Linked DNA regions of Variovorax paradoxus. The protein of the gene in region 2 interacts with the protein of the main gene of each other region in a pairwise test. Links are inferred from orthologs where the notes say so. Each region holds a gene or a part of one and is shown on either strand. Other genes may lie near its edges.

Region 1 (3,765 bases), 2.6 Mb from region 2 along the record:
TCCAGACGCATGTAGACAAGGCCTCGCAGGCTATAGGCATCCGCGTAGTTGGGATCGGCAACAAGTGCCTGCTTGATTTCGTCCAGCGCCACAGTGTTCTGGCCGTGCTCGAAGTAGCCTGCAGCAAGCTCCATGCGCAGACGGGCGCGGCGCTGGCGGCTGCTTTCGTCGGACTCGGTCACGATCTCGGCGCCCTTGCCCGAGGAGCTCGTGTCGGCCAGGCTGGTGGTGGTGGTCCGCGTGTTGACACAGCCCCCGAGCAATAACGCCACGGCCACACCGGCAAAGCTTGCGGCCAGCAGCCGCTGCGCGCTCGCGGTGGTCATCGGAAAGGCCATGCTCATTGAATCAGTGCTCCAGGGGGGTGGTCTTGCGAATCGGATGCAAAACAACGGGGCGTTCCGACACCACACGGCGCTGAGCCATGCGCTCGGCCGCCCGGGTGCGGTCCTTGACGTCGCCGGCCAGCTGTCCGCACGCCGCGTCGATGTCGTCGCCGCGCGTCTTGCGCACGGTGGTCACGAGGCCGGCCTCGCTCAGCGTCTTGGCAAATGCCAGCACACGCGGCTGCGGCGAGCGCAGGAGGCCCGAGGCCGGAAACGGATTGAACGGAATCAGGTTGAACTTGCACGAGACACCGTGGGTGCGAACAAGCTCCACCAGTTGCCGTGCATGCTCGGGCTGGTCGTTCACGCCATCGAGCATGCAGTATTCGAAAGTGATGAAGTCGCGCGGCGCGTGCACAAGGTAGCGCTTGCAGGCTTCGAGCAATTCGGCAATGGGGTACTTGCGATTGAGCGGCACCAGGTCGTCGCGCAACGCGTCGTTGGGCGCGTGCAGCGACACGGCCATGGCCACCGGACAATCGGCGCCAAGGCGATCGATCATCGGCACTACGCCCGAGGTCGATACGGTCACGCGCCGGCGCGACAGCCCGTAGGCGTTATCGTCGAGCATGGTGCGCAGCGCGGGGACCAATGCCGAGTAGTTCTGCAGCGGCTCGCCCATGCCCATCATCACCACGTTGGAAATGACACGCTCGTCGCGCTTCAGGTGCTTGCGCAGAAAGTGTTCGGCAAACCAGAGCTGGGCGACGATTTCGCCCGTGCTCAGGTTGCGGCTGAAGCCTTGGTGCCCCGTGGAGCAAAAGCGGCAACCCACCGCGCAGCCGGCTTGAGACGACACGCACAATGTGCCGCGGTCGTCTTCGGGAATGAATACGGCTTCGACGGCATTGCCGTCGCCGACGTCGAACAGCCACTTGATCGTGCCGTCCTTGGATTCGTGCTGCGTGAGAACCGGAAGGGCCTCGACGCGAGCGGTGGTGGCGAGCTTCTCGCGCAGCGACTTGGCCAGATCGGTCATTTGGGCGAAGTCGCTGGCGCCACGCTGGTGGATCCAGCGGAACAGCTGCGTGGCGCGGAATCGCTTCTCGCCGAGCTTTTCGCAGAACGCAGCCAGCCCCTCGAGATCGAATTCGAGCAAGTTGGCCGTGGTCATGAAATCAGCCGGGATACGGCTTCAGCGCGCGTAGACGTTGAGGCCGGCGAAGAAGAATGCCACTTCGTTCGCTGCGGTTTCGGGGGCGTCCGAACCGTGCACGGCGTTGGCGTCGATGCTGTCGGCGAAGTCGGCGCGGATGGTGCCGGCGGCGGCCTTCTTCGGGTCCGTGGCGCCCATCAGGTCGCGGTTCTTGGCAATGGCGTTCTCGCCTTCGAGCACTTGCACGAACACGGGGCCGGAGATCATGAACTCGACGAGATCCTTGAAGAAAGGACGCTCTTTGTGGACCGAGTAGAACTGCTCGGCTTCGTTGCGCGAGAGATGCACCAGCTTGGCGGCGACAACCTTGAGGCCGGCAGCTTCGAAGCGGGAAACGATCTTGCCGATGACGTTCTTTGCGACGGCGTCGGGCTTGATGATGGAGAGGGTACGTTCGATAGCCATTGAAGTGCTTCCTGAGCTTTGATTTTGAAGTGTTTTGTCACAACTGCAACGAATATGTTGCGTCGTTCATCGACAAAGCCTCTGATTTTAACCGGCGCAGCCCCCGGGGTTGGTGAAAACCCCGCGAAAGGCTGCGCTGGACAGCAGGCTTTCAGCGCCCGCGACGCCGGTTTCCGCCCGGGCCGCCCTGCCCGCCGAAGCCGCCGCCTGCAGAACCACCCCCTCCGCGGCGTCCCGGGCCTTGGCGCTGCTCTTTCCGCTGGCGCGAAAAGCTGTCGGCGCCGATATAGCCCAGCGAGGTCTTCATGGGATCGGGCTGGTTCGCGCCGCTTGGCGGACGCTCTTCGCCCTGGCGGTTGCCACGGTTGTTGTTGTTGCCACGCCGCCCTTGCGGCGGCATGGCCGCATTGCCTCCGCCGCCCCGGTTGCCGCGCCCTCCACGATCGCCACGCGGCGGACGGCCGTCGCCCAGCGGATTCGGAATGGGCGGCTCGCGGCCGTCGTCGCGTGGTTCGCGCATGTCGCGCGGCGGTTGGCCGCCACCGGCGTTGCGATTGCCGCGGCGCTTCTTGTTGCGTCCGTTCCGGCCGCCACCCGCGCCATCTTGCCCGCCCGGTCCGCGCTGCTGTTGCTGCGGACGCGGCGCACCGCCGCCGGAGGCCTGGAACAACGCGCTGATGTCGCGCTCGTCGAGTTCCATCCAGGCGCCGCGTTTCAGGCCGCGTGGAAGCACCATGGCACCGTAGCGGATACGGATCAGGCGGCTGACCGCGTGCCCGACCGATTCGAACAGGCGCCGCACTTCGCGGTTGCGGCCCTCGGAAATGGTGACGCGATACCAGCAGTTCGAGCCTTCGCCGCCGCCCTCTTCGATGGTGCCGAACTGGGCCATGCCATCGTCGAGACGCACGCCTTCGAGCAGCTTCTTCTTTTCGTCGGCGCTGAGTGCACCGAGCACGCGCACGGCGTACTCGCGCTCCAGGCCGAAGCGGGGGTGCATCAGCTGGTTGGCCAGATCGCCGGAGCTGCTGAACAGCAGCAGGCCTTCGGTGTTCAAGTCGAGCCGGCCGACCGATTGCCACTTGCCCTGCTGCAGCCGAGGCAGCTTGCGGAACACCGTCGGACGGTTCTGCGGGTCGTCGTGCGTGACGACCTCGCCCACGGGCTTGTGATACGCGATGACGCGCGGCGGAGGCGGCGCGATGCGGTAGCGGATCGGCTTGCCGTTGATCTTGACCTGGTCGCCGTACTGGATGCGCTGGCCGATGTGGGCCGGTTCGTTGTTGACCGAAATGCGCCCCTGGAGAATCAGCGCTTCCATTTCGAGCCGCGAGCCGAGGCCGGCCTGGGCCAGCACCTTGTGCAGCTTGGGCGAGTCGGCTTCAGGAAGCAGCACGCGCTTGAGCGGAGGGACTTCGGGGCTTTCCTCGTCGGCGTCGAACTGGCCTGAAATGACGTCTGCGAAACGGATCGGCTCGGGCGGCAGCGCATTGCGCTGCTCGCGCTCGGCGGCACGGCGCGCGCGGTCGAGGTCGTCTTCTTCCTCGTCGGGCTCTTCTTCCTCTTCTTCGTCGTCGTACTGGCTGCGAGCGCCCTCTTCCTCGCGGCGCTCCTGGCGTTCGGCATCTGCGGCAGGAGCGGGGGCCGCCGCAGGGGCGGCTTCAGCCGCGGGCTCGGTCACCGGCTCGGGATTTTCCGCAGGTGTGGCCGCCGCGGCATCGTCCCCAGCAGCTGGTTCTACGGTCTTCTTGCGGCGCGGAGCACGCTTTTTCTTGGGAGCTTCACCCTCGGCGGCAGCTGGAGCGGATGCGCCTGCGT
Region 2 (3,945 bases):
CGGTACTCTTTGCGCTCGGCTTAGATGTCGAGGATCTTTGCCACGACGCCCGAACCCACGGTGCGGCCGCCTTCACGGATGGCGAAGCGCAGGCCTTCTTCCATCGCGATCGGGTTGATCAGCTTCACGGTGATGCTGACGTTGTCGCCAGGCATGACCATTTCCTTGTCCTTGGGCAGCTCGATCGCGCCGGTCACGTCCGTCGTGCGGAAGTAGAACTGCGGACGGTAGTTGTTGAAGAACGGCGTGTGACGGCCACCTTCGTCCTTGGACAGCACGTACACCTCGGCGGTGAAGTGCGTGTGCGGCTTGATCGAGCCGGGCTTGCACAGCACTTGGCCGCGCTCGACTTCTTCGCGCTTGGTGCCGCGCAGCAGCACGCCGACGTTGTCGCCAGCCTGGCCCTGGTCCAGCAGCTTGCGGAACATTTCCACACCGGTGCAGGTGGTCTTGACAGTCGGGCGGATGCCGACGATCTCGATTTCCTCGCCGACCTTGATCACGCCGCGCTCGACGGCGCCGGTCACGACGGTGCCGCGGCCGGAGATCGAGAACACGTCTTCGACGGGCATCAGGAAGGTGCCGTCCACGGCGCGCTCGGGCGTCGGGATGTAGGTGTCCAGCGCTTCGGCCAGCTTCATGATGGCTTCTTCACCGAGCTTGCCCTTGTCGCCTTCCAGGGCGAGCTTGGCCGAGCCATGGATGATGGGGGTGTCGTCGCCCGGGAATTCGTACTTGTCCAGGAGTTCGCGCACTTCCATTTCGACGAGCTCGAGCAGTTCGGCGTCGTCGACCATGTCGCACTTGTTCAGGAAGACGATGATGTAGCCCACACCCACTTGGCGCGCCAGCAGGATGTGCTCGCGGGTCTGGGGCATCGGGCCGTCAGCGGCCGAGCACACGAGAATGGCGCCGTCCATCTGGGCGGCACCGGTGATCATGTTCTTGACGTAGTCGGCGTGGCCGGGGCAGTCGACGTGTGCGTAGTGGCGGTTGGCCGTTTCGTACTCGACGTGGGCGGTGTTGATGGTGATGCCGCGGGCCTTTTCTTCGGGCGCCGCGTCGATCTGGTCGTAGGCCTTGGCTTCGCCGCCGAACTTGGCCGACAGCACCGTCGCGATCGCAGCCGTCAGCGTGGTCTTGCCGTGGTCAACGTGACCGATCGTGCCCACGTTCACGTGCGGCTTGGTGCGGGTGAATTTACCTTTTGCCATTTTTCGACTCCGAAAAAAACGATTTCAACGTATGCAGATGGGTTGCAAAGCTGCCGTTGCAACCCCCAAAAACTGGTGCCCTTTGCGGGAATCGGACCCGCGACCTCTCCCTTACCAAGGGAGTGCTCTACCACTGAGCCAAAAGGGCTTTGTCTAACCAATCGCTTCCGGCGCCGAACCGGGTCTCTGGAGCGGGAGACGGGAATCGAACCCGCGTCATCAGCTTGGAAGGCTGGGGTTCTACCATTGAACTACTCCCGCATCGGGGGCACTCAAAGGCACCCAAAGCGCTAGATCCAATCGCTCTTAGAAACCAAATTCATCGCTGGTGGAGAGGGCTGGATTCGAACCAGCGTACTCGTAAGAGGGCAGATTTACAGTCTGCTGCCATTAACCACTCGGCCACCTCTCCGGCGAACCTCGAAATATAGCACGGTTTTGTGACTTCACAGAACCTCCAGCACCAATAAGACGCAGGAACTGCACGAGGCGAACTGGCGGGAATTATCCGCGAAATCAATCACCCTGCTGGTGCGCCTCCCGCCAGGCACGCGCTTCGCCGAAATGCCCGCAGCCGATGAAAGGCACCGGCGGGCGCATCGCCGAAAGCGGCGAGGGGTGGTTCGACATCAGCACCTTGTGGCGGTTGATGTCGATCAACGCGCGCTTGCTTTGCGCATGCGAGCCCCACAGCATAAAAACAACAGGTTTTGCACCGTCGGATACATGCCGGATGACTGCATCGGTCAGCACCTCCCAACCGCGCCCCGAGTGGCTGGCCGGCTGCCCCTCTTCCACCGTGAGGCAGGTGTTGAGCAGCAGCACCCCATGGGTTGCCCAGTTCACCAGGCTGCCGCCCGGGCTCGGAAACGGCGGCGGAGGCGTTCCAAGGTCGCGCTGAAGCTCCTTGAAGATGTTGCGCAGCGACGGCGGCAGCGCCACGCCGGACGCCACCGAAAAAGCCAGTCCCTCCGCCTGGCCGCGCCCGTGGTACGGGTCCTGGCCCAGGATGACCACGCGCACTTCTTCGGGCGGGGTCAGCTCCAGCGCCCGAAGGGGTTGGGGCGGGAATATCACGGCCCCGGCATCCAGGCGCTCACGCAGAAAGCCCAGCAGCTTCTGCCCGACGATGCCGCCGAAGAAAGCATCGACCAGCGGCCGCCAACCCGGCGCCACCGGCCAGTCGGCAGGGTTGCTGCTCGACAACTGATCGGGCCGGCTCATTTGAACAATGCGGCGAGCGCCTCGCCCGGCTCCTTGGCGCGCATGAATGCTTCGCCGACCAGAAAGGCATGAACGCCGGCCGCACGCAGGGTGGTCACGTCTTCACGCGTGGCAATGCCTGATTCCGTTACTGCCAGCCGATCGGCCGGCAACCGCGGCAGCAGGTCGATGGTGGCCTGGATCGACACCTCGAAGTTGCGCAGGTTGCGGTTGTTCACACCGATGAGCGGCGTCTTGAGCTTGAGCGCGCGGTCGAGTTCGGCCGCATCGTGCACTTCGACCAGCACCGCCATGCCCAGGCCGCGAGCAATGGCTTCGTAGTCTTTCATTTGCGCGTCGTCGAGGCAGGCTGCAATCAAGAGAATGGCGTCGGCGCCCATCGCACGCGATTCGTACACCTGGTAGGGGTCGACGATGAAATCCTTGCGCAGCACAGGCAGGTCGCACGAGGCGCGCGCCTGCTTGAGATAGTCGACGCCGCCCTGGAAAAACTGCCTGTCGGTCAGCACCGAAAGACAGGCGGCGCTGATTTCGCCGTCACCCTCCGCATAGCTCTGCGCGATGTCGGCCGGAATGAAGTCTTCGCGCAGCACGCCCTTGCTCGGGCTCGCCTTCTTGACCTCGGCAATCACCGCGGCGTGGCCGGCGGCGATCTTGGCACGCAGGGCACCTTCGAAATCACGCGTCAGCACGCGGCTTTCGGCGTCGAACCGCACGGCTTCGAGCGGGCTCTTCTTCTGCGCCGCAGCAATTTCCTGCCGCTTGACCGCAATGATCTTGTCGAGGATGTCGGACATGTTCTGTTTTCGTCTTTAGCGGTTGTTCAAACCGTTGTTGAGGCCTTGACCAGTTCGGCCAGCTTGGCCCGTGCCGCGCCGGAGGCCACGGCCTCGCGCGCGCGCTCGATGCCGGCAGCCATCGAATCGGCCACGTTCGCGGCATACAACGCCGCGCCTGCATTCAGCAGCACGATGTCGAGCGCCGGCCCGGCGTGATTGTCGAGCACCCCCAGCAGCATGGCCTTCGACTGCTCGGGCGTTTCCACGCGCAGCGTGCGGTTGCTCGACATGGCAAAGCCGAAGTCTTCAGGGTGCAGTTCGTACTCGCGAATCTCGCCGTCCTTGAGTTCGCCGACCATGGTGGCGGCGCCGAGCGAAATCTCGTCCATGCCGTCGCGGCCGTACACCACCAGCGCGTGCTCGGTGCCAAGCCGCTGCAGCGCGCGCACCTGAATGCCCACCAGGTCGGGGTGGAACACACCCATCAGGATGTTCGGTGCGCCCGCCGGGTTGGTCAGCGGCCCCAGGATGTTGAAGATCGTCTTGATGCCGAGCTCCTTGCGCACCGGCGCCACGTTCTTCATGGCCGGATGATGGTTGGGCGCGAACATGAAGCCGATGCCCACCTCTTCGATGGAGCGCGCAATCTGCTCCGGCTGCAGGTTGATGTTGACGCCCAGCGATTCGAGCACGTCGGCGCTGCCCGACTTGCTCGACACGCTGCGCCC

What was found. The genes of interacting proteins can lie anywhere in the genome.
Region 1: the proteins of QHG62_RS21445 (region 2) and ndk interact in binary tests that used the Escherichia coli proteins (3 or more experiments, as listed by UniProt). The link is inferred for Variovorax paradoxus from one-to-one orthologs.

What each region holds. Positions count from the first base shown.
Region 1 is NZ_CP123990.1:1,809,479-1,813,243, reverse strand. The notes cover bases 235-3,006. They hold ndk (nucleoside-diphosphate kinase), read right to left. Parts: upstream 1,948-3,006; coding sequence 1,522-1,947; downstream 235-1,521. Other genes in these bases: QHG62_RS08880 (pseudouridine synthase), read right to left, coding at 2,099-3,006; rlmN (23S rRNA (adenine(2503)-C(2))-methyltransferase RlmN), read right to left, coding at 349-1,500; pilW (type IV pilus biogenesis/stability protein PilW), read right to left, coding at 235-344. Also shown: more of pilW, read right to left, coding at 1-234; more of QHG62_RS08880, read right to left, coding at 3,007-3,765. UniProt on the Escherichia coli protein: Major role in the synthesis of nucleoside triphosphates other than ATP. The ATP gamma phosphate is transferred to the NDP beta phosphate via a ping-pong mechanism, using a phosphorylated active-site intermediate.
Region 2 is NZ_CP123990.1:4,451,333-4,455,277, reverse strand. Bases 585-3,536 are described here. They hold QHG62_RS21445 (uracil-DNA glycosylase), read right to left. Parts: upstream 2,439-3,536; coding sequence 1,731-2,438; downstream 585-1,730. Other genes in these bases: trpD (anthranilate phosphoribosyltransferase), read right to left, coding at 3,262-3,536; trpC (indole-3-glycerol phosphate synthase TrpC), read right to left, coding at 2,435-3,235; tuf (elongation factor Tu), read right to left, coding at 585-1,214. Also shown: more of tuf, read right to left, coding at 21-584; more of trpD, read right to left, coding at 3,537-3,945. UniProt on the Escherichia coli protein: Excises uracil residues from the DNA which can arise as a result of misincorporation of dUMP residues by DNA polymerase or due to deamination of cytosine.